DNA from 2 places in the Sutcliffiella cohnii genome. Region 1 is predicted to be linked to the other one. Evidence: a T-box and tRNA genes for the amino acid it is inferred to sense, from the RefSeq annotation. Region 1 holds a T-box; the other holds one or more tRNA genes.
What was found. A T-box is a leader RNA that pairs with one kind of tRNA and senses whether it is charged. The one in region 1 lies ahead of BC6307_RS16415 (valine--tRNA ligase), so its partner is inferred to be a tRNA-Val.
Positions count from the first base shown of each region.

Region 2: it has a tRNA-Val gene. The T-box ahead of BC6307_RS16415 (valine--tRNA ligase) is inferred to sense a tRNA for this amino acid. The anticodon was not compared.

Region 1 covers NZ_CP018866.1:3,265,860-3,282,671, reverse strand. Annotated here, with positions in the region: gene hemA (glutamyl-tRNA reductase) at 47-1,411, shown strand; gene BC6307_RS16465 (cytochrome C assembly family protein) at 1,429-2,262, shown strand; gene hemC (hydroxymethylbilane synthase) at 2,299-3,231, shown strand; gene BC6307_RS16455 (uroporphyrinogen-III synthase) at 3,231-3,992, shown strand; gene hemB (porphobilinogen synthase) at 3,996-4,979, shown strand; gene hemL (glutamate-1-semialdehyde 2,1-aminomutase) at 4,999-6,288, shown strand; gene spoVID (stage VI sporulation protein D) at 6,799-7,992, shown strand; gene ysxE (spore coat protein YsxE) at 8,112-9,155, shown strand; gene BC6307_RS16425 (hypothetical protein) at 9,176-9,364, opposite strand; T-box leader at 9,593-9,827, shown strand; gene BC6307_RS16415 (valine--tRNA ligase) at 9,919-12,561, shown strand; gene BC6307_RS16410 (bifunctional folylpolyglutamate synthase/dihydrofolate synthase) at 12,633-13,928, shown strand; gene BC6307_RS16405 (sensor domain-containing diguanylate cyclase) at 14,046-15,770, shown strand; gene BC6307_RS16400 (type IV pilus modification PilV family protein) at 15,958-16,338, shown strand; gene BC6307_RS16395 (hypothetical protein) at 16,335-16,812, shown strand, end outside.
Region 2 covers NZ_CP018866.1:1,024,087-1,040,898, forward strand. Annotated here, with positions in the region: gene BC6307_RS04965 (ABC transporter permease) at 1-575, shown strand, start outside; gene BC6307_RS04970 (aliphatic sulfonate ABC transporter substrate-binding protein) at 587-1,576, shown strand; gene BC6307_RS04975 (SCO family protein) at 1,637-2,227, shown strand; gene BC6307_RS04980 (GNAT family N-acetyltransferase) at 2,309-3,187, shown strand; gene BC6307_RS04985 (HD domain-containing protein) at 3,208-3,747, opposite strand; gene BC6307_RS04990 (WYL domain-containing protein) at 3,832-4,050, opposite strand; gene BC6307_RS04995 (hypothetical protein) at 4,173-4,685, shown strand; tRNA gene BC6307_RS05000 (tRNA-Val) at 4,803-4,874, shown strand; gene BC6307_RS05010 (DUF4183 domain-containing protein) at 5,890-6,264, shown strand; gene BC6307_RS05015 (DUF4183 domain-containing protein) at 6,304-6,687, opposite strand; gene BC6307_RS05020 (hypothetical protein) at 7,471-8,055, shown strand; gene BC6307_RS05025 (spore coat protein) at 8,328-8,810, opposite strand; gene BC6307_RS25485 (hypothetical protein) at 8,810-8,935, opposite strand; gene BC6307_RS05030 (VanW family protein) at 9,216-10,073, shown strand; gene BC6307_RS05040 (GntR family transcriptional regulator) at 10,296-10,988, shown strand; gene BC6307_RS05045 (ABC transporter substrate-binding protein) at 11,008-12,609, shown strand; gene BC6307_RS05050 (ABC transporter permease) at 12,606-13,592, shown strand; gene BC6307_RS05055 (ABC transporter permease) at 13,589-14,425, shown strand; gene BC6307_RS05060 (ABC transporter ATP-binding protein) at 14,440-15,363, shown strand; gene BC6307_RS05065 (ABC transporter ATP-binding protein) at 15,353-15,967, shown strand; gene brnQ (branched-chain amino acid transport system II carrier protein) at 16,495-16,812, shown strand, end outside.

The DNA.
Region 1 (16,812 bases):
TGTTATAATGAAAACAGTGAGAAATTTTTTGGGGGTGCTATTACAAATGCACATTATCATGGTCGGTCTAAACTATAAGAATGCCCCTGTAGAAATCAGAGAAAAATTAACTTTCGATCCTTCCGAAATTGAAGGGGCAATGATCGAATTAAAAGGGCGTAAATCAGTTTTAGAAAACGTTATTGTTTCAACGTGTAATCGTACGGAAATATATGCGGTAGTAGACCAAGTTCATACTGGACGTTATTATATTAAATCATTTCTTTCCGATTGGTTCGGAATAGATAAAGAAGACTTTTCACCTTATTTAAATATATATGAAAAAGATGGTGCTGTGGAGCATTTATTCCGAGTTGCTTGTGGACTTGATTCGATGGTGTTAGGGGAAACGCAAATTTTAGGTCAAGTTCGTAGTAGTTTCTTAACAGCCCAAGAGAATGAAACAGTAGGAACGATATTCAACCATTTATTTAAACAAGCTATAACTGTAGCAAAGCGTGCACACTCCGATACAGACATCGGGGCGAATGCCGTTTCTGTTAGTTATGCAGCGGTAGAGCTTGCGAAAAAGATTTTTGGAAATCTACAAGACAAGCATGTACTCATTTTAGGCGCTGGTAAAATGGGAGAATTAGCTGTTCAAAACCTTCATAGTAATGGCGTAGAAAAAGTAACGGTTATGAATAGAACATTAGAAAAAGCTGAAACGTTAGCAAATAAATTTGCTGGCCAAGCCGTTTCCTTAAAGGAAATGTCATGTGCCTTAACAGAAGCAGATATTTTAATTTCTTCTACTGGTGCTAAAGATTATGTATTAACGAAAGAAGATATGATTCACGTAGAGAAGATTCGTAGAGGCCGTCCATTATTTATGGTCGATATTGCTGTTCCACGTGACTTAGACCCAGCAATTCAAGAGTTAGAAAATGTTTTTCTATATGATATAGATGATTTACAAGGAATTGTCCAAGCTAACTTAGCTGAACGACAAAAAGCTGCCGAAGCAATTGAGCTCTTTATTGAAGAAGAACTAGTAGAATTTAACGAATGGTTAAATATGCTAGGAGTTGTTCCAGTAATTTCTGCACTCCGTCAAAAAGCGTTAGGTATTCAAGCTGAAACAATGGATAGTCTTCAACGTAAATTACCTAACTTATCGGAAAGAGAAATTAAAGTGTTAAACAAGCATACGAAGAGTATTATCAATCAAATGCTTCGCGATCCTATTCTACAGGCTAAAGAATTAGCAGGTAAACCGGATGCAGATGATTCGTTACAACTTTTCACTAAAATATTTAATATAGAAGAAGCAGTACTAGAAGAAACGAAATCTCAATACTATTCGCTCCAACGAGAGAAGGGCACTTCCAATAATGTCGCAATCGTAGCTCATGCGACTATGCAATCGTAAGTGAGGACAAAAAAAGTATGCTAGAGATTACTATAGCTAGGCTATATGAATTTATGACAGTTCTATACGCCTTAAGTGTGCTCTTATATTTTATTGATTTTCTTCATAAAAACCGGAAGGCCAATAAAACAGCCTTCTGGTTACTTGCAATTGTTTGGGTGCTTCAAACAATTTTTTTGTTTTTGCGGATGCTAGATACAGGGAGAATACCTATTCTCACGTTGTATGAAGGAATGTTTTTTTATATATGGGTGTTAATTACCTTGTCATTAATCATTAATCGACTATTAAAAATTGACTTTATCGTCTTTTTTACAAATGTAATAGGGTTTCTAATAATGGCAATTCATACATTCACTCCGTATCAACATGGCTCTCAAGTAGTTGCTCAACAACTGGAATCAGAGTTATTAATTTTCCATATAACGTTGGCTATTCTTTCGTATGGTGCCTTTTCTTTATCTTTTACTTTTTCATTACTATATTTAATCCAATATGAGCTGTTGAAAAAGAAAAAATGGGGAAAGTTGCTACTACGAATTCAAGATTTATCGAAGCTTGATCATATGTCCTATGTGCTAAATGTAATAGGTGTACCACTTTTTTTATTATCATTAATTTTAGGTACGATATGGGCTTATATGAAAATACCTCATTTCCATTGGTATGATATGAAAGTAATTGGCTCTGTTCTTGTATTAGCCTCTTACAGTTTATACTTATATAAACGACTGAGGGAAGGGTTAAGTGGCAAGGCTATTGCTAATTGGAATATTATTGCGTTTTTAGTAGTCCTTGTAAATTTCTTGTTATTAGGTAGATTATCAAATTTTCATTTTTGGATATTGTAAAAAGCCTAAAGATAGAGCTTTAGGTAAGGAGGAAATATGAGAAAAATTATTGTAGGGTCAAGAAGAAGTAAATTAGCGATTACACAAACTAACTGGGTAATCGAGCAATTAAAAAAATTAGGTGCACCTTTTGAATTTGAAGTAAAAGAAATTGTGACAAAAGGCGATCAAATTTTAGATGTTACGTTATCTAAAGTTGGTGGGAAAGGTCTTTTCGTAAAAGAAATTGAACAAGCGATGATGGATAAAGAAATTGATATGGCAGTACATAGTATGAAAGATATGCCTGCAATATTGCCACCAGGTTTAACAATTGGTTGTATACCTTTTAGAGAAGACCATCGCGATGCTTTTATTTCAAAAAATCATGTGAAATTTGAAGATCTACCTTCTGGTGCTGTAGTAGGAACGAGTAGTTTACGCCGCGGTGCTCAGTTACTAGCAAAACGTAATGATATTGAGATAAAATGGATTCGTGGTAATATCGATACGAGACTAGCAAAATTGGAAACAGAAGACTACGATGCGATTATTTTGGCTGCAGCTGGACTTGCACGTATGGGATGGTCTCGTAACGTAGTAACGGAATTCCTTGATGATGAACTATGTGTTCCAGCAGTTGGGCAAGGAGCATTATCGATAGAATGCCGTGAAGATGATCACGAACTATTAGAAGCGCTTCAACTATTAAACGATCCAACAACAGAAAAGGCAGTTAAAGCAGAGCGATCCTTCCTTCATAAAATGGAAGGTGGTTGCCAAGTGCCAATTGCAGGCTTTGCAACAGTGAAAGAAAATGGAGAGGTAGCACTAACAGCATTAGTCGGTGCACCGGACGGATCGGTTATTTATAAAGAAACGATTACTGGAGAAGATCCAATCGAAATCGGTTTAGATGCAGCAAAGCTACTAACAGAACAAGGTGCAAAAAAATTAATTGACGATGTAAAAAAGGAGCTTGAAAAGTAATGGAAAGTCGATTACCGCTTGCAAATAAACGGATTGTTATAACAAGAAGTAAAGAGCAAGCAGTAGACTTTTCTAACAGGATTGAGCAGTTAGGAGGGGCTGTTATTACTGTCCCTCTTATTCAATTTTCGTTTCCTAAGGAAGTTGATATTTTGGAAAACGAGCTTGCTGCTAATGTTCAGAACGCTGATGTCATCGTCTTTACTAGTGTGAATGGAGTAGATTTTTTTCAGAAATTATATAATGGGAAAATGAATGCTCAAATAGCAGCAGTAGGTACAAAGACTAGGAAAGCACTTCAAAACATTGGATTAGAAACAACGATGATGCCGAACTTTTTTACGGCGGAGCATTTAGTGGAAACATTGAAAGAGCATGTGCCTTTACATAAATCTATTTTATTAATCCAAGGAAATTTGGCCCGACCAGTATTGCGTGAACAACTGCAAAGTTTAGGGTACAATGTAAAACAAATGATTGTCTATGAAAACAAAGTGGATGAGCAAGGTGTAGAAGCTTTGGAACAATTAAAGAAAGATTCAGTCGATATGATTACGTTTACAAGTCCCTCTACTGTTCATTCATTTTTATCAAGAATTAATCAAAATGAAGTAAATGCAAAAGTAGCCGTTATCGGTCCGATTACGAAAAATGCAGCTGAAAAAGCGGGACTGTCTGTACATGTTTGTCCGCCTGAGGACTATACAACAGATGGACTAATACGAGAGATTGTCGCTTATTACTATAAGGAGGAAAACTAAAATATGAAAGAATTACAATTTCAACGTCATCGCCGTTTACGTTCTTCTCATAGTATGAGAGCGTTAGTGAGAGAAACATACTTACATAAAGAAGATTTAATTTACCCGATTTTTGTAGTAGAAGGGGAAAATATTAAAAATGAAGTTCCATCTATGCCAGGGGTATTTCATATTTCATTAGATTACTTACAGGCAGAAATGCAAGAGGTGACAGATTTAGGTATTAAATCTGTAATCGTATTCGGTGTCCCTGCAGAAAAAGATGAGCTAGGAACGTCAGCCTATCACGATCATGGTATCGTTCAAAAAGCTGTTGCTCAAATTAAACAGTCTTTCCCTGAGTTAGTCGTTATTGCAGACACTTGCTTATGTCAATATACTAGTCATGGACATTGTGGCATCGTCGAAGAAGGACAAGTATTAAATGATCCGACGTTAAATTTATTAGCACAAACTGCAGTTAGTCAAGCAAAAGCTGGTGCTGATATTATCGCTCCGTCGAACATGATGGATGGCTTCGTAGCAGCTATTCGTCAAGGATTAGACGAAAGTGGATTTGAACATATTCCTATCATGTCTTATGCAGTAAAATATGCTTCAGCCTTTTACGGCCCATTCCGTGACGCTGCCCATAGCTCCCCACAATTCGGTGATCGTAAAACGTATCAAATGGACCCAGCTAACCGAATGGAAGCATTGCGTGAAGCGGAATCAGATATTATGGAAGGTGCTGACTTTTTAATTGTGAAGCCGGCATTATCTTATCTTGATATTATTCGCGATGTAAAAAATAACTTTAACGTTCCGATGGTTGCTTATAACGTAAGTGGAGAATACTCGATGATTAAAGCAGCTGCTCAAAACGGATGGATCAATGAACAAGAAATCGTAATGGAAATGTTAACGAGTATGAAGCGCGCTGGCGTAGATTTAATTTTAACGTATCATGCAAAAGATGTAGCACGTTGGCTATCTGATCAAAAATAAAAGGTAGAGGGTGAATTCAATGAGAAGTTACGAAAAATCGAAACAAGCTTTTAAAGAAGCTGTTAAGTTAATGCCTGGTGGAGTAAACAGTCCAGTACGTGCGTTTAAATCGGTTAATATGGATCCGATCTTTATGGAACGTGGAAAAGGTTCAAAAATATACGATGTGGATGGGAATGAATATATCGACTATGTTCTATCTTGGGGTCCATTAATTCACGGTCACTCTAATGATCGTGTAGTCGAAGCAATAAAAAAAGTAACGGAAAATGGGACGAGCTTCGGTGCGCCAACATTAATAGAAAATGAATTAGCTAAACTAGTTATTGACCGTGTTCCATCTATCGAAATTGTTCGAATGGTAAGCTCTGGTACGGAAGCGACAATGAGTGCGTTACGCCTAGCTCGTGGGTATACTGGTCGCAACAAAATATTGAAATTTGAAGGTTGTTATCATGGCCATGGAGACTCTTTATTAATTAAAGCAGGTTCTGGTGTGGCAACACTTGGTTTACCTGATAGCCCTGGTGTTCCTGAATCCATTGCGAAAAATACTATTACCGTTCCTTATAACGATTTAGAAAGCATTCGCGTTGCGTTTGAGCAATTTGGAGATGACATTGCGGCTGTAATCGTAGAGCCTGTTGCAGGTAATATGGGAGTTGTCCCTCCACAACCAGGATTTTTAGAAGGATTACGTTCTGTAACAGAAGAATACGGTTCCCTTTTAATTTTTGATGAAGTAATGACAGGTTTCCGTGTAGACTACGGCTGTGCGCAAGGCTATTTTGGTGTAACACCTGATTTAACTTGTTTAGGAAAAGTAATCGGTGGCGGGCTACCTGTTGGTGCTTACGGTGGAAAAGCAGAAATTATGGAACGAGTTGCTCCAGCTGGGGACATTTATCAAGCTGGTACATTGTCGGGTAATCCGTTAGCAATGACAGCTGGCTATGAAACATTAGCACAACTAACTCCTGACACATACAAAGAATTTGCGAGAAAAGCAGATCATCTAGAAGATGGACTACTTTCGTTAAAAGCAAAATATGATATGCCATTAACAGTTAATCGTGCAGGTTCTATGATTGGTTTCTTCTTCACAAACGAAGAAGTTACAAACTATGAAAAAGCAAAATCATCTAACTTAGAATATTTTGCAACCTACTATCGTGAAATGGCTAATAATGGTGTATTTTTACCACCTTCCCAGTTTGAAGGATTATTCCTTTCTACTGCCCATTCCGATGAAGATATCGAAAAAACATTACAAGCAGCGGAAAAAGCATTTGCTGTTATAAAAGGTTAAATAAAAAATGCCAGGTACTTTTTCATTTAAGTATCTGGCGTTTTTTTTGTGGATGATTTGAAAGGAAATCATGGCACATCTAGTCTCGAACATGATGCAACGAGCGGTTAAAAGTCAGCATCTTAGACCTAGTGGTGCAATGAAGTCCATAGTTGGTGCAACTCGACCCTTAATTTGGTGCAACATCAAAGCGAAATGGTGCATGCCTGTTCAAAAGTCAGCAAAAAAGACACTGTGGTGCAACGAAGACCAAAGTTGGTGCAACTCGACCCTTAATTTGGTGCAACCCGCACTTAATTTGGTGCAACACCCATCCAAAAGTCAGCAACCGACAAAGACACCGTGGAACCACGAAACTGATCTTCCCCTTCAGACGTGTTTAAATAAAATCAGAGTTTTTTTCTCTTCAAATCAAACATGATTTCGTATTTTATTCATATTTTTCAATATTCCTTCATACATCTTAAATGACATAGTAAAATTTTTTTAGGTTGGAAAGGAGGAACCCCTTTGTCTTCAGAACAACAATCGTGCTTACGCTTTTCAGTAGAAGAATCGGTTTGGTTTCAAAAGGGACAGGAAGTTCGCGAGCTTATATCGATATCATTAGATCCAGAAATTCAAATCTATGAACAAGACCAATACGTTTCCATCAGGGGAGCTTTATATTTAACTGGTGAATATTATTCAGAAACGGAAGCGGATGATGATGAAAATGAGACGTTTGCACAGGCTCGTTACGTGGAAGGAGTAGTGGAAAGAGAGGATGGCACATTTGAATTAGAACATCGCTTTCCAGTAGATATAACAATCCCGCGTAATAGAATTCAAAATTTAGATGACGTGTACGTTGCCGTCGATTCATTTGATTATTCCACTCCTGCGCGAGGATGCCTTCAATTAGATGCAGAGTTATCCATATCGGGTATTTATGGTCAGCAACAAACTGTTCCACCGGTAGAAGAAAAAGAAGAAGAGCCACAACAATTTCACCGTGATGGACAAGAAGAAGAGGAAGAATATGATCCATTTAAATATTACTTAGAGGATCGCGCTGAAGAAGAGGTTCAGGTAACGAACGAAACTGCATATGATACTACAGATTTCCAGGAAGAAGCAGTAGTGTCCGAGCAAACAACGGAACAGGACCAAGATGAAGACGATGATGTATATGAGCCATTTCAAGTAGAAGTAAGAAAAGATCCTACTTTAGAAGAGGAACCGGTAGAAGAAGTGGTGGAGCAAGAAGCAGAAGCAGAGGAAGAAAGAGACGAGGAGGAAGAATCTTCGTACACTGAAAATGTCGTTCAATCCCCAGTTGTTGCTCTTCAGGCTAGCTCTGCGGAAGAACCAAAAGATGAAAATAAAAACATCGTATCTTTTTTTGCTAAAAAAGAAGAGCGTGAAGATGTAGAAGAAAAAGCACCTGTAGCAAAGTTTGATGGAAAACAGGAAGAGGATGAGGAAAAAGTACGCGATGAAAACAACCTTTCTCTTACAAAAATCTTTGCAGAAGAAGATGGATCAGACTTTACTCGTTTAAAGATTTGTATCGTACAACATGGCGAGACAATTGATTCCATCGCGGAAAGATACGACGTAACCATTCAACAACTAATTCGAATGAATGGCCTAGCATCAGATGCTGACGTCTCAGAAGGCCAATTAATTTATGTACCAGCTGCGGCTTACTCTAATTCTTAACAGTACATTTTCAAGTGAGTGAGGATTTCCTTCCTCACTTGTTTTTTGAAACAACTATACAAATAAAATGATTTAAGCTGTACACAAAAACTAGCTTGAAAGAAAGTGAGTTAAGTGTTATGCAAACAACGAATGAACAATATGCTGAAAGTATTTTAAGGCAATATGGGGTAGTGCCAGAACTTTTACAATCATATAGTCATAACGTTTGGCGTGTTGGAACAAAAGAAGGCAATTATGCTTTGAAAAAAATTGATAAAAATCGAGCATATGCACTCTTTATGAACATTCATTCCCTATCACAACGAGGGGTTTCTTCTGTTGTTCCTATTTATAAAACACAACAAGGTTTTTATTTCATAGAGAATCAAACAGATTCCTACTATTTAATGCCTTGGGTCGAACATCAAGAGGAAAGAGAAGCTGATTTTAAAGATAGTCTAATGTTTAAAGAATTGGCAAAGCTTCACAACATAACAGTTAAAGAAAAAGATTACGAGCTTGATGATATTACTTCTTTCTATGAAAAAACAAAAATAGATTGGAGACAAGACGAAGAGCGCCTAAACCAATTTGTAGACGATTGTGAGAAGAAAATTTACATGTCACCATTCGAGCTACAAGTATGTTCCTTCGCAACGGAGATAGGAAGTGCGTTAAGGTTTGCTCTGCAGAAGCTAGATAGTTGGTATGATGAGATTAAAGAAGCAAAAAAGCACCGTACTGCCATCACTCATGGTGCAGTATCCTTTCATCATTTTTTAAAAGACAAAGAAGGTCGTGGATATTTTATTAGCTGGGAGAAAGCCCGTAAAGCAGCACCGGCCAACGATTTAATTGCTTTTTACCATCGTTACTTACGAACATATCCGATGTTTTGTGACGATTGTGTTGACTGGTACTTTGAATATAGCAATGCTTTTCCGTTAAAAGACCATGAAAAAGCATTAGCCCTAGCATACTTAGCGTATCCGCGCCAATTTATTTCAGTGCTAAATAAGTATATAGAAGAGAAACGATTAAAAAGAAGAAAAGGGGAGCGCAAACACGTGACCCACATTTTAGAATCGTATTGGCTCGCGAAAAACATTGAATATGTAGCAGGTCGCATAAGTCAAATTGAAGAACAGAAAAAAATGCAAAGTACCCAGTCGTCATCATAGTGACGCTGGGTACTTTTTCGTTAAAGCCATTCAAGATGAAAACAGACAGCTAATGTTATACATAGTGCTAATATAAGGACGTCAAAGGTAGTTGGTAAAAAGATTGTTCGAATACCTTGAAAGATCGAAATTGGAATAATAAACTGGGCGCAAACTGCCCGAACTTGACGCAACCACGGTGGTAACGAGTATGGATTGTATTTTCTCATCAATTCTTCCCCTTTCGTTGTTTCCTACTACTATGTTAGAGGTGGAAGAGGGAGTTAGCATTAGCCCCCAGCCAATGTGCCTGATATTACAACGTATGATATTAGGCGATAAATAGTGCCCATTTTGACACGAAATTGTTTTGATTTGAATAAATTATGAAAAAGATGGAGAAGCTTATTGACGAAATCATTATTTATTAGGTAACATATATAAGTAAATAAATTAAACGAAATACAGTGACAGGGAAGAGTACAATCGAAACCCCTTCAGAGAGAGAGGCCCAAGGCTGAGAGGCTTCTTAGGAAACGTTTCATTGGAATGTCGCCCTTGAGTAGCTTTGGTGAAGTAAAAGTAGTCAAAGCCGGTGAAGAGCCGTTACTTCATTTAAGAGTACTAGGAGTAGTCTATCTATTTCTAGTAAAAAAAGGTGGTACCGCGAAACTAACTCCTTTCGTCCTTTTATTGGATGAGGGGAGTTTTTATATTTTTCAGGAATTTTTCAGCACCACCATTTAACAGTTCTTAAGATAGTCCACATAAAGGAGGAAACAAAATGGAATTAAAAGAAGTAAATTTACCGACGAAGTACGACCCAAATGCAGTAGAAGCGAACCGTTATCAATATTGGTTAGAAGGCAAATTTTTTGAAGCGACAGGTGACACGGAAAAACAGCCTTACACAATCGTTATTCCACCGCCAAACGTTACAGGAAAACTGCATCTAGGTCATGCTTGGGATACAACATTACAAGATATTTTAACGCGAATTAAACGTATGCAAGGTTATGACGTTCTTTGGTTACCTGGGATGGACCACGCAGGTATCGCAACACAAGCAAAAGTAGAAGAAAAACTACGCAGTAACGGTGTATCTCGTTATGATTTAGGTCGTGAAAAGTTCGTAGAAGAAACGTGGAAATGGAAAGAAGAGTATGCAGGACATATTCGTGAGCAGTGGTCAAAACTAGGATTAGGAGTAGATTACAGTCGCGAGCGTTTCACATTAGATGAAGGTCTTTCGAAAGCTGTTCGTGAAGTATTCGTTTCTCTTTACAAAAAAGGCTTAATCTACCGTGGCGAGTACATTATTAACTGGGACCCAGCTACAAAAACAGCTCTTTCTGATATTGAAGTTATTTATAAAGATGTTCAAGGTGCTTTCTACCATATGCGATATCCGTTAGCAGACGGTTCTGGCCATATTGAAGTTGCTACAACTCGTCCAGAAACGATGCTTGGAGATACAGCGGTAGCCGTTCATCCAGAAGATGACCGTTATAAACATTTAATCGGTAAAACAGTTAAGCTACCAATTACTGGCCGTGAAATTCCTATCGTTGGAGATGACTATGTTGATATGGAATTCGGTTCAGGTGCAGTCAAAATTACACCAGCTCACGACCCGAACGACTTTGAAATTGGAAATCGTCATAACCTAGAAAGAGTTTTAGTTATGAACGAAGACGGTACAATGAACGGTAACGCTCTACAATATAAAGGACTAGATCGTTTCGAATGCCGTAAACAAATTGTAAAAGACTTACAAGAGCAAGGAGTTCTTTTCAAAGTAGAAGAGCACATGCATTCTGTAGGTCATAGTGAGCGTAGTGGAGCGGTTGTAGAGCCTTACCTTTCTACACAATGGTTCGTAAAAATGCAACCACTTGCGGACGAAGCGATTAAGCTACAACAAGGTGAAGATAAAGTAAACTTCGTACCGAACCGTTTTGAAAATACGTACTTACGCTGGATGGAAAACATTCGTGACTGGTGTATTTCCCGTCAATTATGGTGGGGACATCGTATTCCAGCTTGGTACCATAAAGAAACTGGAGAAGTTCATGTTGATCATGAACCACCAGCAGATATCGAAAACTGGGAACAAGATAATGACGTATTAGATACTTGGTTTAGTTCTGCATTATGGCCGTTTTCTACAATGGGTTGGCCTGAAACAGAATCAATTGACTATCAACGTTACTACCCAACTTCTGCTTTAGTAACAGGGTATGACATCATCTTCTTCTGGGTATCTCGTATGATATTCCAAGGTATTGAATTTACTGGGCAACGTCCATTCCAAGACGTACTTATTCACGGTCTCGTTCGTGACGAACAAGGGCGTAAAATGAGTAAATCACTTGGTAACGGTGTAGATCCAATGGATGTTATCGCACAATACGGAGCAGACTCCTTACGTTACTTCTTATCAACTGGAAGCTCACCAGGTCAAGATTTACGTTTCAGTATGGAAAAAGTAGAAGCGACTTGGAACTTTGCCAATAAAATTTGGAACGCATCTCGTTTCGCATTAATGAACATGGGCGATATGGCTTATGATGATATTGATTTAACAGGTGAAAAGTCTGTTGCAGACAAATGGATTTTAACTCGTCTAAATGAAACAATTGAAACAGTGACAAAGCTTGCAGATAAATATGAGTTCGGTGAAGTAGGTCGTGCCCTTTATAACTTCATTTGGGATGATTTCTGTGACTGGTATATTGAAATGGCGAAAATTCCATTATACGGTGAAGACGAAGCAGCAAAGAAAACAACTCGATCTATCCTTGCTTACGTATTAGACAACACAATGCGACTATTACATCCGTTCATGCCATTTATTACAGAAGAAATTTGGCAACAACTTCCTCATGAAGGAGAGTCTATCACAGTTGCAAAATGGCCAGAAGTTCGCCAAGAGTTAACTGATCAAGAAGCAGCAAGTGATATGCGTTTATTAGTAGATGTGATTCGCGCTGTACGTAACGTTCGTGCAGAAGTGAATACTCCAATGAGTAAGCAAATTAAAATGTTTATTAAAGCAAAAGATGACAGCATCGTAGAAAAATTAGAAAGAAATCGTTCCTACTTAGTTCGTTTCTGTAACCCAAGTGAATTAGAAATTGGTACGAACGTTCATTTAGAAGAAAAAGCGATGACTGCGGTTGTAACTGGAGCTGAAATTATCCTTCCACTAAAAGGATTAATTAATATTGACGAAGAAATTGCGCGTTTACAAAAAGAATTAGATAAACTTGATAAAGAAGTAGAACGTGTACAGAAAAAACTATCGAATCAAGGTTTCCTAGCAAAAGCACCACAAAACGTAATTGATGAAGAAAAGGCAAAAGAACAAGACTATGTTGAAAAGCGTGATAAAGTTCGAGCGCGTATAGAAGAGTTAAAAGGTTAAAATATGTAAGGAGGATGACAAACTTGTCATCCTCTTTCCCTGTTAAGGTTGGATGGAGAGGAGAATACAAATTGGTAAACACATATGAAGAAGCAGTAGATTGGATACATAGCCGTCTTCGATTTGGCATTAAACCAGGGGTAAAAAGAATGGAATGGATGATGGAAAAGCTTAATCATCCTGAAAGAAGATTAAAAACCATTCATATAGCAGGAACGAACGGAAAAGGTTCCACTGTGACATATGTTCGGAACATTTTACAAAAAGCCGAGTATAAAGTTGGGACATTTACATCCCCTTATATTGAACAATTTAATGAACGAATAAGTGTTAATGGGCAGCCGATAGGGAATCAAGAACTTGTCGATGTAGTTAATATAATAAAGCCGTTAGCAGAACAATTAGAAGAAACAGACTTAGGCAGTCCGACAGAATTTGAAATAATAACGGCAATGTCACTTTATTATTTTGCACACATTAATATAGTAGATGTTGTTGTATATGAAGTAGGGCTAGGTGGTCGTTTAGATTCTACTAACATTATTTATCCACTCGTTTCTGTTATTACAAATATCGGTTTTGACCATATGGCTATTTTAGGAGAAACAGTAGAAGAAATTGCCTCTGAAAAAGCGGGTATTATTAAGCCGGGAGTTCCTGTTATTACTACTGCCTCCCAAGAGAATGCTTTGCGGGTCATACGTCAAATTGCAAATGAGAAAAAAGCAAAGATGTATGAACATAATATGCAGTTTACAGTGACGGACTATAACCAGTTAGAGACGGGCGAACAATTTACGATACAAACTCCTTTTATCACGATCGAAAATATCGAACTATCGATGAAAGGAAAGCATCAAGTAAATAATGCTGCACTAGCGATTATGACAGTAACATATTTAAAAACCTTTTATTCCTTTTTAATAGAAGAGCATCATATAAAGGCAGGATTAAAGGATGCTTTTTGGCCGGGAAGAATGGAGGAAGTAGTAAAAACTCCTTCTATTTATTTAGATGGTGCTCATAATGAAGAAGGAATTGCTACTCTAGTGGATACGATTAAAACTAGATTTACTAAAAATAGAGTTCATATTTTATTTAGTGCACTATCAGATAAACCGTTAAATAAAATGATTACAGAACTAGAGTCTGTTGCACATTCGATTACGTATACAACGTTTGACTACGAAAGAGCATTATCAGCAAGGCAATTAGCGGAATTAAGCACGCATAAAAATCATTCCTATGATGAGAGTTGGGAAAATGCTCTTAAAAATATTAAAGCTTCTCTTACAGATGAGGATGTTCTTATTGTAACAGGATCGCTTTATTTCATCTCAACTATTCGATCGTTTCTTAAACAATAGGCTAACTTATAGGTACAATGTAAATTTTACTAGATAATAATGACAAAAGTTAGAAAATTTGATAAAATGAATGTACCAATTTATAGTACTAAAGTACGTTGGAGGGGAGGGCGAAAAATGGGATATCGCGGAATAAGTTTTCAGAAAAATGTGTACGTTTGGCTTTTATTTGCTATTTTCTTTCCGTTATTAATATGGGGAGGTTATACAATTTCTCCAATAAGTTTACATGATATCCCTACCTCTCACATCGTAGCTTTTCTCATATTAATCGTTGCACTCTCATTAATGCCTATGGTCGTCGGCGATATTCATATCTTTCTTGCCCAAGGTATATCATTAGCGATTTTCCTATCCTTCGGTTTGTTTGCTGAAATGGTGATCACGTTAATTTCTGTCATCACACTCATTTTATATGTTCGACTTAGTAAGCATGAATTGTACCGATTGCCTATTAATCTATTAATGTTCTCGACAGCTTCTTTTATAAGCGGATTTGTATTTTACCTTTTAGGTGGGGAGCATGGAAATACGAACCTATTATCACTGCAAGGAATACTACCAATTTTAATGTATGTCGTCTGTTATTTTGCCGTAAACCAAGTATTCTTATATTCGATTTTTAGGTATTTACATAATAGCAAACGTGGTCTTATCACTTCCGATACGAAATGGGATGCTGTTACTAGTATTCTTACATTCCCAGTCGGGCTCATCATGTTTATGTTATATGAACAAGTTGGTTTAGTTGCCGTATTATATGTTGGTATCCCATTCCTCATCTTAACACTCATCTTGAAGCTTTATCATGCAAGCCAAAAGGTGAACAATTACTTACAGCGTGCAGCCGATGTCGGGCATGATTTAACAGAACGGTTAAATGTTTCCAGTGTTATTGATGTATTTTTAGAAAGAGTATCAACGCTATTTCCAGTAGATTATGCAGCAATTATTGATATTAAAGAAGATAGATTTCATTTGTTGAGACAAAAGTTTAAAGGTGGAAACGGTGAATTAATCGTTCATCCTGAAGATGAAATATGTAAAATGGTCAAGAAACAGAAGCGTGGGGTAAGCTTTCGAACGAGAAAGGAATATAGCTATTTACCGAATATACATATTCCACCAGGTATTGAAAGTGTGATGTGTGTCCCGGTTATTCGTAACCAAATAGTAGAAGGATTTGTAGTTGTAGGTACATCGAAACGACGTGCTTACGACAAATCACAATTGATGATTATGGATATATTAGCCTCCCATTTCGGTGTAGCATTAGTGAAAGCGAAACATTATGAAGATACGAAAAACAGAAGTGAGCGCTGTGCGTTAACAAATCTTTATAACTTTAGATTTTTTGAAACGGTTTTAGAAAAAGAATATGAAAAGCTAGAAGTTGGAGAGAGCGAATCTCTATCATTAATACTGTTAGATTTAGATCATTTTAAAAGCATCAATGATACATATGGGCATCAAAGTGGAAATGAAATATTAAAACAAGTTGCCGATCGATTATCGCTCCTTATCGGTGAAAACGGTATCGTAGCTAGATATGGCGGAGAGGAATTTGTAGTGTTACTTCCAAATGTAGACCGGAAGAAATGCTACGACTTCGCAGAAAAAATTCGTGTAAATCTAGCGAATCGATCGTTCACATTAAAACAACATATAAGAGATACAGTTAAACCACAACTAGTAAAAGTAACAGCTAGTATCGGCTTTGCAACAGCACCAGAAGATGCCGAAGATTCACTAGACTTAATTCGCCATGCGGACCGCGCGATGTATGTTGGAGCGAAGCAGGCTGGAAGAAATAAGGTTGCGGAGTATCGGAAAATATCCTGAAAAGTAGTGACTAATCTATAGTAGAGGTCACTGCTTTTTTTTATATAATTTTATCCAAAAAGTATTAAAAAATTACAATTACATACATTTCCTGTGAAGTTTATGTAGTAGATTATCTTTGTCTAATGATATAATCAACTTAAAATATGATACTAATTTACTATTTGAATTGATTAGAGGTTTTAAAATGAAAGTATTTAGTAATAGCAATAGTGAAACAGGATTAACCTTGTTAGAGGTACTATTATCAATTGTCATTTTAAGTGTAGTAGTAATTGGACTTTTAGGTTTTTTTGCTCAGACTATTTTACTATCTTCTAGAGTAGAGGATCGAATGACAGCTTTGAATATAGCAGAAGAAGTACTGCTAGAATATAAATTGAATAAAGAATATCAAGAAGAAGTTATTATTAATAATAAGACATATTACTCAAGAGTATTTGAATTAGGCAATACTTCTTCCCTTGGGCTTACTCCCCTTAAAGTAGAAGTATATTCAAAGAATGATTTTTCCTCTTCCTCTTATATTACTGGTGTCTATGGGTATTTCGAGGAGGATGAAGAATGAAATATGTAAAAAAAGATGAAGGTTACGCTTTATTATTAGTATTACTAATTATTGTCTTAATAGGTTTGTTTTTACCTGTTATATACTCATCATTAACAACTAATTCTTTACAAATAAAAAAAACAGAAGAGACTATCCAACATAATAATTTAAAAAATATGGGAACGCTTCTTTTTGAAAAGAAAATAATAGATACAATAGAAAATTGGAAATTACCTGAAGAATGGGTGCCACCTATGGAGTGGAAAGATTTAAACGAAACCTTAAGAAATAACCAGTATATAAAACCCTTAATATATCAATCCTTACAAGCAGAACTTTCACAATTAGTATCTATACATCCTCAATTTAGTCATGAGGGTTATGAATTTGGATTTACATCTTTTAATATAAATTCATCTACTAACAAAATTGAACTGAACATTTATACTACAATTGATGACGGAAACCACACGGAATCACATTTTGAGGTGA
Region 2 (16,812 bases), 2.2 Mb from region 1:
CAATCGGGCTTGGACTATCCCTCTTAATAGGGACAGGACTTGGAATTTGGCTAGCAAAATCGAAAACAGCTGATGACACAGTTGGCTCGTTAGTTTTAGCACTACAAAGTGTCCCGAGTATCGTTTGGTTGCCACTAGCGATCGTCTGGTTTGGTTATTCAGAAACCGCCATTATTTTTATCGTGACGTTAGGTGGCACGCTTGTTATGACGATTAATATGAGGATGGGAATTAAAAACGTTCCTCCACTCTATATAAAAGCCGCTTCCACAATGGGAGCCTCGGGTTTTGAAATGTTTTGGAAAATAATATTACCCGCCTCCATTCCTTATGCTGTTACAGGTGTAAGGCTTGCGTGGGCATTTGCATGGCGTGCTTTAATGGCTGCAGAACTATTAAGTATGGGGCCAGGTTTAGGATATTCGTTAAAATGGGCTTCTGAATTTGCGAAAATGGATATCGTCTTCGGAATTATTATCATTATTTGTGTGATTGGTACAGTTGTAGACTTTTTAATTTTCCAACGTATGGAGAAAAGTGTAGCTCGTCGTTGGGGCTTAGAGGAATCAAATTAGGAGGAATGAAGATGAAAAAAACGTTCGCTTTACTTGCTGTTTTACTATTATTAGTTAGTGGAATTTTAGCAGGATGTAGTGCAGGAGCTTCATCAGGGAAAGAAAAGGTAGTGATTGGATACTTCCCAAACATTGACCATACGCCAGCGATGGTTGCAAAAGAAAAAGCAATGTATGAAGAAGCACTTGGAGAAGGGTACGAAGTAGAATATCGCACTTTCCCTGATGGTGGAGCTTTTATGACAGCTTTAAAAACAGGAGAAATTGACGGTGGTTTAGTAGGCCCAGGACCTGCGATGAACAACTACGCAAGTGGTGCTGATGTAAAGGTTATTGCTGGAGCATCTTCTGGTGGAACAGTAATTATTGCAAGTAAGCAAAGTGGAATTACTTCCATTGAAGGTCTTGACGGAGCAACTTTTATTACACCTGGGATTGGTTGTACACATGACGTTCAAATGGAAACTTTCTTAAAAGATTTCGGCTTAACATCGTCTCGTATTGGTGGAACGATGAACCATGTTACAGGAAATCCAGCTCAATACGGGCAAATGTTTGAAGCGGGTCGTGTAGACGCAGCTGCTGTTCCAGAACCGTGGGCATCTGTTTTAGCTGTAGAGTATGGTGCGAATATCATTGTAAATAGTGATGAAATATCTTTTGGTGAAACGTTACCGAACACTATTTTCGTAACGAGTGGAAAATATATTGAAGAGAAGAATGAAGTAGTGCAAGCGTTAATGGATGCACATGCGAAATCTGTTCAATATATTGAAGAGAACCCTGAAGATGCAAAACTAATTGCGATTAATCAAATTAAAGAAGCGACAAACCAAGAATTATCAAAAGATATTATTGATAGTGCGTGGGAAAGAATTCGTTGGACTAGTGAAGTAGATGCAGAAGTAATTCAAGAGTTCGCGAACTCCTCGTTTGATTTAAAATTTCTAACGGAGAAACCAGACTTTACAAACTTTATCGATACTAGTTTCCAAAACTAGCAAAAACAAGAGGTGTCGAGCTATAATAAGTTCGACACCTTTATTCGCAAGGAGGAAATTATGATTAAAAGAATGTCCTTATTGTTTGTACTTTTCTTTTTATCAGCATGTGGTGCTGGAAATAGTGTGAACATAGATGAGTATTTTCCGATGAAATTAGAAGTAAAAGAATTAGACGCAATAAATCAAGATGAGCAGGCATTCCAAACGAAAGACCGTAAAGGAGACGTTTGGTTAGCTAATTTTATTTTTACAAATTGTGAGACGGTTTGTCCACCAATGACGGCGAACATGTCAAAAGTACAACAATACTTAGCAGAAAATGACGCAACGACTCCAATTGTTTCATTTAGTATTGACCCTGAATATGATAACCCAGCAGCACTGAAGGAATATGGAGAAAGAGTCGATGCAGACTTTTCTACTTGGGATTTCGTAACAGGTTATAATCAACGAGAAATTGAAAGCTTTGCTAACATTTCCTTTATGGTACCAGCTTACAAAATCGAAGGTGGTAACCAATATCAGCATAGTACAGCTATTTTCTTAATTGACCAACAAGGGTTCGTACGTGGTGAATATAGTGGAATTGATGTTGATTTTGAAAAAATTAAGGAAGATGTGGAAATATTAAAAGCAAATGGTGAATAATCTTTAACTAAGTGGGGGAGTGACCGTTGCTCTCCTGCTAAAGAGACGAAAGTGTTAATTTAATGGAAAGAGAAGAAGCCTATGACCATTCACTATGAATCAATGAAAAGTTTGTCTGAAGACCAATATAATGAAGTGGTACGATTGCTAAAAAACTGTGAGGAACATGACAAACTAGAAATAGCATCTAGTATTAACGTGTCGATGATTTCTAAAGCAGATGAACCACATTTATTTTTTATACTTGCTTATGATCGAGCGGAGTTAGTCGGCTTTGTTGGGCTATATACATTTGTTGATGTGACGAAAGTGGAGATTGCGGGAATGGTATCACCAGCCTATCGAAGAAAAGGTATTTTTTCCACTTTGCTTGAAAAAGCATTAACTGTTTGTGCAGAACGAAAAGTGGACGAAATACTATTCGTTTGTCCAGAAAAGTCACTGGAAGCGAAAGGGCTAATGAAAAAGCTTGGAGCTGTTTATTCCTTTTCGGAATATACGATGGAATATGATGAAGGTCGCAACAACAAGTATAATTTAGAATCTATTCTTTTAGAGAAGGCAACATCCAGTGACGTTCCGACAATCACACAATTGTTATTAGACGGCTTTGGCTTTGGTGGAGACCCGAAACAAGTCGAACCCCTGTTAACTAGAAACATTACGCAAGAAGGATATGAAGTTTATATCGTAAAAAATGATGAGAAAGTATTTGCTACTTTAACTATTTCCAATGAAGGTGCTTCTATGTACATAAGTGCTTTTACCGTTTCATTTGAAGAAAGAGGGAAAGGATACGGTAAAAAAATATTGCAAGCAGCGGTTGAGCTTATTCGAAAAAATGATCGATTAAAACCAATAAGACTTGATGTGGATGTAAGTAATGAAAATGCTTTAAGTTTATATGAAGGTGTAGGATTTCGCACGATAAGCGGTTATGATTATTACTTAAATATGTAGTTTTGAGGTCGCTTTTATGGCTACCTCAAATTTTCTTTGTATGCTGGTAGAGGATGATACGTTTCTATTAACTTATCTAATCGTTGTAATCTTTGAAAGGCTGTTTCTATATCCATTACATTATAATGATGGTTCCCACCTTTTTCCTCATCCATCTCATCAGCAAGCTTCACTACTTTTTGTAGTGGGCTTCTTTTTATTTGCGCCTCTGGTAAATAGGAATCGGTATGCAATAATATCGCAACACTTATTTGCTTCGCTCTTTGCGGTTCTTCCCCTAAGCGAATTAATAGTTTATGAGCACGCTCTGCACCTTTAATGGCGTGAATGTCGTTTTCGCGATATAACTCATAATCCCACTTGCCGTTACGATACCATTCATAATGACCAATATCATGTAAAAGAGCGGCCTTTGTCGCTAAATCAAGATCCACATTATATTTAAAGGCTAAATGAAACGCATGCTCCGTAACCTTTACTGCGTGCGCAATGCCAGATCGTTGTAAATATTTTTGTGTAATCGGGTGTAAAAATATTTCTGCTAATGTTACGTTCTTCATCTCTTTTTGCCTCCTTCTGTATTAAGTCCGAAAAGTGTTTCTTTACAGAATAGCATAGAGACAAGCGGGATGGCAATGGGTATATTAACTAATTTTCCTTATTTTTTTATGAGGAAATACTGATAACATGTTCTCTATTTTAAACGTTCGATTTGTGTTCCTTAAATAACAAAAGGCAGTTATATATGTTGCTTCTAATTTAATAATTTGAATAGTTCGTTGGGTAATCGTTCCATTATGTGCTTCATAAATGATGTCGACGAGCTTATTTTCTTCGTGAAGTCGCTGTAATAACCTTTGCACTGAAGTCACCTCCTATAATTATTATATGCGAACATACGTTTCTTATACAACGAAAAAGAAATAATTTTCAGCTGTTAAGTAGCGGTAATTATTGCTAAAATTGATGGAAAGGGGGAGTTGGGGTGAGTAGAGAGAATAGAATTGCAGAAATAATCGTCCGAATTGGCGTAGGAATCATTGCATTTGGCATTCTTTTCGGTATTGTAATTGGCGCATCTCATTATGAATTTGATTGGTTGATGGCGCTTTATTGGTGGGTAGTTAGCTTTGTCGTGGGGATTTTGTTCATCGGCTTTGCAGAAGTAATTGAGCTATTACATAAGATACATGAAAAAGTGGATCTCGCTATAGGAAATGAAAATGATAGTAACGTACCAGTTTTTAATGATACGAACCCTAAGTACCGACAAACTAAATGGTCATTATCCATGGAGGAAGAGGATAGCATTCGTAACATGTTTAGCGGCAAAGTAAAGGAAATAACAGTTACTCCATTTCAAGATATAGTTTACGTCGAATTAGAAAACAATGCATACAAAATTTTAGAAGTAGGATACTTTACTCCAAAAGAGGTACCATTTAACCTACTAACAGACGAGTTAAATGAATGGCTGAAGGAAAAGCATAAAAAATAAAATGCCACCTGTTATGGTGGCTATACTAATTGTAAATAGAGTTTTTTAAAAAAGGATTGCCAAGCCTACCTTCTATATACTATAATTTAATATATTCTTAAAATTAATTTATATTGCGATCTGATAGTTCAGTGGGAGAACACTACCTTGACAGGGTAGGGGTCGGGGGTTCGAATCCCTCTCAGATCATACAATCAAAATGCTGGAATCCTTGATTTATCGTGGGTTTCAGCTTTTTTATTTTTTTTTTCATAAGTATTATCTATCATCCATTACTCAAGATTGCTTTTTTTCTTGAATTTGTATTTACTAACGCTTCGTGACTTTTTAAATGCTTTGTGGAATACCTGCTACACCATTATCTTCATTTGGCATGAAAGAGCATAAATTTCTAAAGTAATCTTTGGATTACTGTGTCCTAATCGGGCTGCCACTTTTACAATGCAACACCCTCGGCAATGAGGATGGAGGCATGAGAGTGTCGTATGTCTTGAAATCGGATAGGTGTGACTTTAGCGTTTACATATTTTCCTCAATTCACGTAATACGTTTCGTAGGTCTTGTATCGTTCCGCTTTCGGTTAAAAATACAAGGAAAGTTCTTAATACTCTTTTGCGGAGTTCTCTTTCCATCCTTCTTGCGTTTTCCTATGAGAAAGCAGTCCTTCAATGAGAAAATCTGGTATGGGAACATGACATATGGACTTTTTTTAGGACTAGAGAATATACAACCTAATCTAGTAACACGAGAAACTGAACGGTTTACCCATATAACTTTTTTTGGATAGGCATGAGGAAGGAATTAGAGAGCAAAAGACCCGTTGAGACATGGGAAGGAAAGCCTCCAGAGGCGGCGTGGAGAATCGCGTATCATATGGTAAAAGGTTGAGTTCCTATGAATCCTCTATTTCCGCATGCCTTCTGTAGCTTTTATTATCAAAAGTCATTCCATTTATCCGCTATAGTTCTTACTAGTAGTTTGAAAGCCTGCGAATAAGCGAGTACTTAGGGATACATTAATCTCACTGGGGGAGTACAACGATATTTTAGTAAAAGATTTGTTTTTAAGTTTTTTAAAATTTCTTTTTGAGAGGTAATGTGGTTAAGTTTTGGCCAATTCTTTGTAACTTGTTAGTTTTATTAGACTTTTGTCCATTACCACCTGTCATAAAAAACATATTATAAATAAAGGGTAGGTGGTCTAGATGAATTCGAATAAAAATAAACATATTATTTCTACTAAGAGGGTTTTAGATTGGAAAATATCAACTAGTGAGATTAATATCAGAATTCCTTTTAAACAGGCTAATAATACTTTAAAAGTGGATACTTATCAGTACAATGCTTTATCTGATGGTGTAAGTTCAATCTACACAAATAAAAATGAACTGAAGGAATACGGTGAACGAGGTATTTTAGATCCAAAAACTGTATCATATATAAACCTATTTATAAATGGCGTTCTACAGCCTCCAAATACTTATGAGGTGAAAAAAGGATACCTTAGTTTAAAAACAAACAATATTCCTCAAAAAAATACACCTATTATTCTTCAGTTTATTACAGTTTATAACACATAAAAAAATTCAGGGCTGTTTATGAAACCCTGAATTTTTTTATTAAGTTTCAACATCAGTTGAGGATGTTGGTGAGTAATTTACTACCTCTAACACAATTGGTGTACCCTGTAATATTGGGTCTCCTCCAGCTGGCACATCAATACCAAGTGAACCAATCGTTGTTGCACCAGGTGTATAAGTTGAAATTCCTTCCATTTGCAAAACACCGTTAATATATACTTTAAAGTAACTATTATCAGTGGCTAAAGCAGGAAGGTCAGTAGCAATTGCACCAGCATCGTTAAAGAAATCCGCTGTATCGATTGATAATGTAGACCCAGCAGGAGTTTCTACAGTTGTTACATGAAAGAATTTTTCAGGCGTTGGACCAACGGTTGTTGTTGTAGTAGCAGTTACAAGAAGTTTCATAAGTTGCAGTGCCATGATAAACCTCCTATCTAATATTAATAATACTTCTGAATAACATAATATGATTTAAATTAATAATATGTTTAGACTAGTTAACTGTGGTAATAACACAATTTAAAATTTGTAGATAATACGCACTAAGTTATATCACTAACTGAGGCGTGTGTTAGTTGCATAGTACAGACATTTATTCAATAGATAAAAAGATATTCTATAAATGTGAATTATTTGAAGAAACAAACTGTTTCAAGGTTAGTACCACTACATCATTCTATCTGTGATTACTATCCAAGACGTGTTGAGTATGTGAACAACGGTAGCAGTCCACCTAGGGGTCAGGGGTTCATACCCGTAATTCCTTAACCACAACAGTTCTTGGCATTTTTTATTTTCTAAAATAATTTAGAATATAACAGTTATGTTGACGACGAATCCAATTTCCGCAGTTTTTTGCATTGAAAAATAGTAGTGTGTAGAGGCGAGTATAAAGCCAAGGAGTTAATCAGACTGATATGGCAATGTATCAGGCAAAAAGCGCAACAAAAACAAATATAAAGTATATAAATTAACCTGATTAAAACCAGATTCAAGAGTCGACGAAAATGTTGGCTCTTTTTTTGCGCGGTAAGAACAGGTGCAAAGAAGAAATGGACAAAAATAAATTAATTCTAGTTGAGAAACAAAAAGGTAAGGAAGTGCAAAAGACCAAACGTTAAACTCTACTTTATTTAATAAACAGGATATTTTAGGCTTATATGGCTAAAATAATGACTAATCTTTAAAAAAGGTGGGTTTTTCATGAGTGAAAATCAACTAGAATTACTAAAAAACATAAGAAGGAAAAATGAAAATTTGTCAGAGATGGGTATAGAGTATTGGAAGCAATATTCTAGTTTAAATGATTGGCAATTTTGGATTGTCATATTAATCCTGATTGTTCCTCTTATCATTTTGTTTATTAAGATAGATCGAGTTAAGGCTTTACTTTTAGGATTCTATGGCCTAAATTATCATGTATGGTTTGCATATACTAATTCTGCAGGTATTAGATTAGGATTATGGGAATATCCCTATAAAGTCCTTCCGATTCTACCAAGTTTTGCACTCGATGCCTCTTTGGTACCGGTATCTTATATGATGATTTATCAGTGGACTCTTAATAAAAATAAAAATTTTTACTTATATTCTACTTTGTTATCTGCAGGTTTTGCATTCGTTTTAAAACCAATCCTTGTAAGTCGTGGGCTATTTAGAATGTTTAGTTGGGTAAATTACTTTTATTTATTTTTATTTTATGTATTGTTTTTTATTGTTTCAAAGTTCATTACAAATCTTTTCATAAACCTTCAGGAAAGAGGAAGTATTTTTAAATTTAATAATTAGTTGGAAGCTCTTGGTTATTGCCAAGACTTTTTATAATGGGGATTTGTTTTTCTATATCATAAAAAAGCCAAAATATCCTTCTTTTTTAAAATCATTCTTTTTTATTCTTGCCAGCTAATCTCACCTCGGATATCCCAACTTCACGCTTTTATAACTTATAACCTAACTCTTTCTCAAAGTCTTAATTTTATATTTAGTCAAATAAAAGCACATCAAACGTTAAATTTTACTCTAACATTTGAAGTGCCTAACCAAAAATGTATTTATCCTAATTATTGAATATTACCTTGTATTCCATTATTTTGTCCTTGCATATTCATTGTTCCCATATTATTCATTGTATCCATTGGCTGGAACATGCCTGTCATTTGAGTCGTTTGGGTAGTATCAAAAGTTGGTGGTTGATAATATCCATTTTGATTCATCCAACTCCAAATTTCGTAAGCCATTTCTTGACACATATTAGCTCCGTTTACATGGTACATACGAATTTGAGGATCTACACATTCATTTGCCCATTGCATTCCCATAACAGCACCAGATTTATGAGTATTAAGGGCTAAAGTAGCAATCGTTTGGTCGGCAAGAGTTTTTGCATTCGCCATTGGAGCTGACATTGTAACTTGGTGATGTGCATTTATGTTTGCATTTTGTGCCTGGAAATTTGGAGCTGTATGGGATATCTGCGCTCCCTTACCCTGCATTAAGTTGACCCCTTGTTGGTATGCCATCATCATTTGTTGTTGATGCTTCATTAGTGAATTCCTTTAAGCCGTTGATCACTACATTGACTAGCAAACATTCCGTGTTCTTCAATTTCTGCTGCCTTCGTACGTAAAGCTTCTTGTGTTTCTAAAAGTTCATGAGCTGCTAAATTCATTTTGTACCCTCCATTAGTAATATGTATGAAACGATTCTAGTATTTGTTTAAGATTATAAGTTATACCAGTATTTTAGAAAGAAATGTATTTACGTTTTCTATATATACAGAATAAAGATTAAAGTATTACTTTCTAAAAGTATGTTCATTGTACTAACTTAAAGAGACTTGAGATTCAAGCTTTTTTATATATTAAAATCTTCTACAAAAAAGCTAATTTAGTTACTACTACATGAAGGTATAGCAAAAAGCTCATACTAAATTGTGGAGGTGGCTACTATTGATAGTGTTTTGTTTATCGTTTTTATTAGCATTTACTCAACCGGTTGAAGTACAAAATGATCTTACTGTTAAAGAAGACGGAGAAACTATCTCCGTTATTAATCGGGATGATTTTCTCATCCCAAACCCCGGTTTTCCGATTATAGATAGTGAACAAACGAACGGGTGGCTAGAAAAAATAGAAGAGAGTATATATAAACCAGCAAAGAATGCATATATAGGCGAGGACGGTCAAATTGTTCCTGAAGAAGCAGGAAAGAAGCTAAATAAACAAGCATTTTTAGAAAAATTTTATGCTTATCTTTTTGGAAAAGGTAGATCAACGATTGAAGTGCCAACATTAACCGTTTACCCAAAGGTGGATAGTGAATTATTATCTCAAGTTAGAGTAAAAAGAATAGGTCAGTACGTAACCTTTTTTAACGCTTATAATTTAAGTCGGTCTCATAATATTTTTCTTTCTGCTAGTGCAATCGATAATCACGTTGTATTTCCGAATGAAACTTTTTCATTTAATGAAACAGTTGGAAAGCGAACAATTGAAAGGGGCTATTTACTCGCACCGATTATCGTGAGAGGAGAATTATCCGAGGGAGTAGGAGGGGGAATATGTCAAGTATCATCCACATTATTTAATGCGGTTGATAATGCAGGCTTGAAGATTGTGGAAAGATATTCCCATAGTAGAAGAGTTCCTTATGTGCCACCTGGTCGAGATGCAACCGTCAGTTGGTACGGTCCAGACTTTCGTTTTCAAAACCAATATAATCAACCCATATTGATAAGAGCAAAAGGGTATCGAGGTAGCGTAATAGTTACTCTTTATTCATCAGAAGATATAAACATTGAGAAATAAATAGAAGGGGTCCTCTTTGTTATGTTTCTTAATATCTACATAAAACGGAACTGCAAGGATTTATTTACCCATACTGATCCAATATGGATGGTGATATTTAGCAAAGAGGAACGGACTTATAAGAATTGTGTACAAAAAGCATTTCTTTTTATTGACGTGTATACATGTATACATGTATACTTAGACAAGACTTTTAAATGAAAAGTAAGGTGGTATATTCGAATGAATAATGTATCTTCGTCTACAAAAAACTTAGGGGAACAAGCTTACGAAGCATTAAGAGAAGCAATTATTACTTTAGAGCTTGAACCAGGACAAACAATTTTTGAAAACGAAATAGCATCGCAATTAAGCATAAGTCGTACTCCGACTCGAGATGCATTCAAACTTCTTATATCAGAAGGCTTAATTGAAGTTACACCGCAACGAACGAAAAAGGTTGTGAGAATTTCAGAATCAAAGGTAAAAGAAAGCGGGTTTGTTCGGTTAAGCCTTGAAACTAGTGCGTTTAAGCTTGTCGCAACGAATTGGCAAAGTACGAAAGTGTATGAAACAGCAGAAAGAGAGATTAAGAGAATACTACAGCAACAAAGAGAAGCAGCGGAGGATCAAGATATGAAACTGTTTCTTCAATGGGATGAAGCCTTTCATAACCGAATTCTTCAACTAGCTGGAAACGAAACGTTGCAAGGGGTAATTTACCACATGCGCGGTCATTTAAATCGTTTCCGATATTTAGCGATGAGAGAAATAGTTTTAACAGAAGATTTAATCGTCGACCATGAACAATTGTTTACATGTCTTACACATAAAGAAGAAAAAAAGGTTGAAGAATTACTGAAACGCCATTTGACGAAATATCATGCAGAAATTCCTAGGTTACGGGAGCAATTTCCAACATATTTTACAGATTAATTTAAAGGTGTGACATCAAATGATAAGCAAACAACATGGAATTTTATTAATTACGATAGTTTTATTATTTTTAACAGCTTGTACAACAGATGGAGAAAGTAAAGTAGAAAATAAAGAGAAGAAGAGGGACGAGCTAGTACTCTCCATAAAAGGTGAGCCAAGCAACGGTTTTGACCCTACAACAGGCTGGGGACGTTATGGGTCACCATTATTTCAAAGTACGTTATTTAAGAGAGATAACGATCTAAATATAGTAAATGACTTAGCTATCGGCTATGAAGTAAGTGAAGATGGGAAAGTTTGGACCGTAACATTACGTGAAGATGTCACGTTCTCAGATGGAGTAAACCTGACAGGCGAAGATGTGGAATTTACGTTCGAAACAGCATTACAAAAAGGGTCTATTGTTGATTTTACAAACTTAGAAAAAGTAGAAGTGGAGAACAGTTTTACCGTTAAATTTACGTTGAAAAGTCCACAGTCAACGTTTATTCATTCTTTAGTTGAAACAGGAATTGTCCCTATGCACGCATATAGTGACAAGTACGCCCAACAACCAATCGGCTCAGGACCGTATGAATTTGTTCAATGGGATAAAGGACAACAATTAATCGTAAAAGCAAATCCAAATTATTATGGTGACAAGCCATATTTTCAGCAGTTAACATTTTTATTTTTAAATGAAGATGCTACCTTTGCAGCCGCACAAGCTGGTCAAGTTGATATTGCGGCTATACCGGCTACTTTTACTCATAAGGAAGTAAAAGGAATGAGATTAGAAGCAATTCGGTCCGTTGATAGTCGAGGAATTGCATTTCCATATGTTGAATCGGGTAATTTTACGGAAGATGGTTTACCAATCGGAAATGATGTTACAGCGGACCCTGCAATTAGAAAAGCAATGAACATTGCCATCGATAGACAAGCACTAATTGATGGTGTCCTTGATGGATATGGCTCCAAAGCCTATACATCTGTTGATGGTCTACCTTGGTGGAACGAAGAGACAGTCTTTGAAGATAGTAACCTCCTACAGGCCGAACAAATATTAGCAGATGCTGGTTGGATAGATAGTGATGATGATGGGGTCGTGGAAAAGAATGGGTTAAAAGCGCAGTTTAGTCTTTATTATCCTGCTGACGATGCAATTAGGCAGTCTCTTTCTATCGTAGTAGCGGATATGTTAAAACCATTAGGAATTGCTATTAATGTAGAAGGAGCAAGCTGGGATAAGATTGAGCAAAAGATGTATTCCAATGCAGTGATGATGGGGTGGGGTAGTCATAACCCTCAAGAGTTATACAATGTTTATAGCAGTAACTTTGCTGGAATCGAATATTACAATACCGGATTTTATAAAAATGATGTGGTAGACGATTATTTAGAAAAAGCATTAACGTCAAATGATGTAGAAGAAGCACTATCTTATTGGAGGAAAGCCCAATGGGATGGCACAACAGGTATAAGTGCAGATACACCTTGGGCGTGGTTAGTAAATATAGACCATGTTTATTTGATTAAAGAGGGTCTTGATATTGGAAATCAACGAGTTCAGCCTCACGGACATGGTTGGCCACTTACGAGTAATATTGAGCAATGGAAATGGGTTAAGGAAGAATGAGAAAGCCATTAATCTTCCTTATAAGTAAGTCGGTAAGAATGGTAACACTTTTAGTGGCGATTTGCTTTCTATCCTTTCTCTTATTAAAAAGCTCTCCAATTGATCCGATACAAGCATATATCGGAGCGGAACAATTAAATGTAGGTCCAGAGCAAAGAGAGAAAATTGCTCAATATTGGGGATTAGACCAACCATTCATGGTGCAATTTTTTAATTGGGGCTCCTCCTTGTTAAAAGGAGATATGGGAACATCGATGATCTATCGACAACCAGTATCAGAAGTAATAAGCGAGAGGCTTATGCACACGTTAGTTTTAATGTTAGCCGCTTGGAGCCTATCAGGGGTAGTAGGATTTATTCTCGGCATTATAGCAGCAATGAATAGAGATACATGGATAGATAGACTAATTAAATGGTATTGTTATACACTAGCTTCCACTCCGACATTTTGGATGGGGCTTTTAGTCTTAATTGTTTTCGCCGTTTGGCTAGGTTGGTTCCCAATTGGACTGAGTGTTCCTCCTGGTACTCTATCAGAAGATGTTACATTGCTTGATAGATGGAAGCATACTTTCCTCCCAGCGCTAACATTAAGTATCGTTGGGGTTGGAAATGTTGCACTTCATACGAGACAAAAATTAAATGAGGTTTTAGAGAGCTACTATGTTCTATTTGCAAAAGCAAGAGGCGAAAAAGGTTTTCTATTAGTTTGGCGTCATGGTTTGCGGAATATTGCCATTCCCGCCATTACGATACAGTTTGCGGCCTGGGGTGAATTATTTGGTGGCGCGGTGTTAGCTGAGCAAGTATTTTCATACCCAGGCTTAGGTCAAGCGACAGTAGAGGCGGGCCTTCGTGGAGATGTCCCGCTATTACTAGGGCTAGTCATCATAAGTACCCTCTTTGTTTTCGTAGGAAATTTAGTAGCTGACGTATTTTATAAGTTTTTAGATCCGAGGATAAGGGAGGATAGTTCGTTATGATTTCTCCCTTTACACTAATGAATAAAAAACAAAAGGCTTTATTCTTTGCTATTTTCTCTTTACTATTTTTAGGAAGTATCATCGTGATTGGTGCTTCACTTAATGAAGAAACTGTTTCTACTAATCTACAAGCGAAATACGTTTCGCCAACGCTCTTACATCCATTCGGGACGGACTGGTTAGGTAGAGATATGTTTTCTCGTACGATAAAAGGGCTTTCTCTTAGCGTTACGGTCGGTGTACTAGGTGCTGTTAATAGTACTTTTATCGCAATTACACTTGGAATGATTGCTGCTACACTCGGAAAAACGGCTGACCGAATCGTATCGTGGACAATTGATTTGTTTTTAAGTGTCCCACATTTAGTAACGTTAATACTAATTGCTTTTACGTTAGGAGGCGGGACAAAAGCTATTGTCGTTGGTATTGCACTAACACATTGGCCAAGCCTTGCTCGAATCGTTCGAGCGGAAGTAATGCAGATTCGTTCCGCACCTTATGTTCAGCTATCGAAAAAGATGGGGAAGTCAAACTGGTGGATCGTAACGAAGCATATTTTCCCCCACGTATTGCCACAAATTTTAGTAGGGTTTTTATTGCTCTTTCCCCATGCGATTTTACATGAGGCTGCTGTCACCTTTATAGGGTTAGGTTTATCCCCGCACGAACCAGCGATAGGAATTATACTTTCGGAGTCTATGAAGTACTTATCTAGCGGAATGTGGTGGCTTGCGTTTTTCCCTGGCCTTTGCTTACTCGTTGTCGTAAGAACATTTGATGTACTAGGTGAAAATGTTCGCATTCTACTAAATATCGAGAAAAAAGAAAATTAAGAAGGGGGATATGCATGTCTATTCTAGAAGTAGAAAACTTATCAGTATCGTTTACCGAGTATACGAAAGGTTTTAGAAGAGAAAAAAGGACGTATATCTCCAGCTTAGATTTATCGGTGAAAGCAGGAGAAGTGGTGGCAGTCGTCGGAGCTAGTGGATCGGGAAAAAGCTTGTTAGCCCATGCGATTTTAGGCATACTTCCTAAAAATGCTACGGTGGGCGGTACGATTAAATATAATGGTAAACTATTAACTGCTTCTCGACAAAAAACGATAAGAGGGACCGAAATAGCATTAATTCCACAATCTGTTAATTTTCTAGACCCATTGATGAAAGTTGGGAAACAAGTTCAAACTGCAGTTCAAAACGGAGATGCGAAAACGAAACAGAGGAAAGTTTTTGAAAGATATCAATTAAAAAACGAAGTAGAAAAAATGTATCCTTTTCAACTGTCAGGTGGGATGGCGAGGCGAGTGTTATTGTCCACCGCAACCGTAAGCGGGGCAAGGCTAATAATTGCAGACGAACCAACACCAGGAATGGACAAAGCAGTGCTTTTAGAGGCAATGAAATCTATAAGGGATCTAGCAGACACTGGATGTGGGGTAATACTCATTACACATGATATCGATTCGGCGCTTACAATTGCAGATAAAATCTCGGTGTTTTATGCTGGAACGAATGTCGAAACATCTCCTGTACAACATTTTAGTGGAAGTGGTGAAAAGCTAAGGCACCCTTATAGCAAAGCGTTATGGCGCGCTCTTCCACAAAATGATTTTATTGGGATCGAAGGAACTCAACCTCATGCTAGTCAATTGCCACCGGGATGTTTATTTGAGCCGAGATGTAAAATGGCAACGGACGATTGTAAAAAAGAAAGACCAGAGATGAGAAGTTTACGCGACGGAATGGTGAGGTGTATCTATGCAACTTAAAGCCGAAAATGTATCCTTCCGATATGGTAACAACACTCCGTTATTTGAAAATGTAACCTTAGAAGTAAACGAAGACGAAATTGTTGGCATTGTAGCTCCTAGTGGGTTCGGAAAAACAACGTTGTGTAAAATTTTAGCCGGTTATGAATCGCCTTCCACAGGCGAAGTAACGTTAGGCGGAAGTCCATTGCCAGTAGTAGGATACCATCCAGTTCAATTAGTATTTCAACATCCTGAAAAAGCAATTAATCCTCGCTGGAAAATGGGTCAAGTATTATCGGAAAGTGGAGAACAGGATCAAGAAATACTGCAAATGCTAGGAATTCAAAAAGAATGGCTTAAAAGATGGCCAAATGAGTTGTCGGGCGGTGAACTACAACGATTTTGTATCGCACGAGCACTAGCATCACATACACGATTTTTAATAGCGGATGAAATGACAACTATGCTAGATGCTATTACACAAGCTCAAATTTGGCAAGCAGTAATGGAGATTGCTAAGAAGCGTAAGATTGGAATAATAGTAGTTAGTCATGATGAAAGCCTCATACAAAAGTTGTGTCAGCGAGTTATAAGATTAAACGTAAATGAAAAGGAGGGGTAAGGCTTCTGTTGAATAAGAAGTCCTTACCTTATTTGTTTAATAGAAATGATGTCACTGGATAATGTAGTCTAAACACAATGTAAAGATTTCAAGTACCTTCTTCTAATCCAACCAAATTTGAGTATGCGCAGTTTGGTTAAATAAAAAATGCATACTTTCTATTTTTATTCTACTTTTTACACGAAATTAAACAAGTCCACAGTCACTTGACACAGTAAGCGAAAGATATTTTGAATACATCTTAAATATACCGGGAGCTATTGCATAAATTATTTTAATATATAAAATATATCGTTTTCCCAACACTGTAAAAAAATAGAATTTCAAAATTCAAATATGAAAATATTTTCTGAAAACTATTGTTTTTAACTTTTGTTCATGTTATATTGTCTTCGTGCTTGATTCGACAAAGTACAACATTAACTTTCAGACAATATCGAAGATTTACTGAAATAACTTTATGCTTTATGTCGATAAAAATACTAGAAGTATATTATTATACTAAAATATTTGGAGGGGAAGATAAAATGTCTTCAAAAGGTAACACAACAAATTTATTTGCAGTAGGCTTTATGCTATTTGCACTATTTTTCGGAGCTGGTAATTTAATTTTTCCAGTAATGCTAGGACAAATGGCTGGCGAGAATATTTTTGCGGCGAATGCTGGGTTTATTGTAACAGGAGTAGGATTACCAGTCCTATGTATCGTTGCATTAGCGTTCTCTCGTAAAAGTGATTTACAATCGTTAGCAAGTAGAGTTCATCCAGTATATGGTTTATTATTTACAATTGCACTTTATTTATCAATCGGACCGCTTTTTGCGATTCCTAGAACAAATACAGTT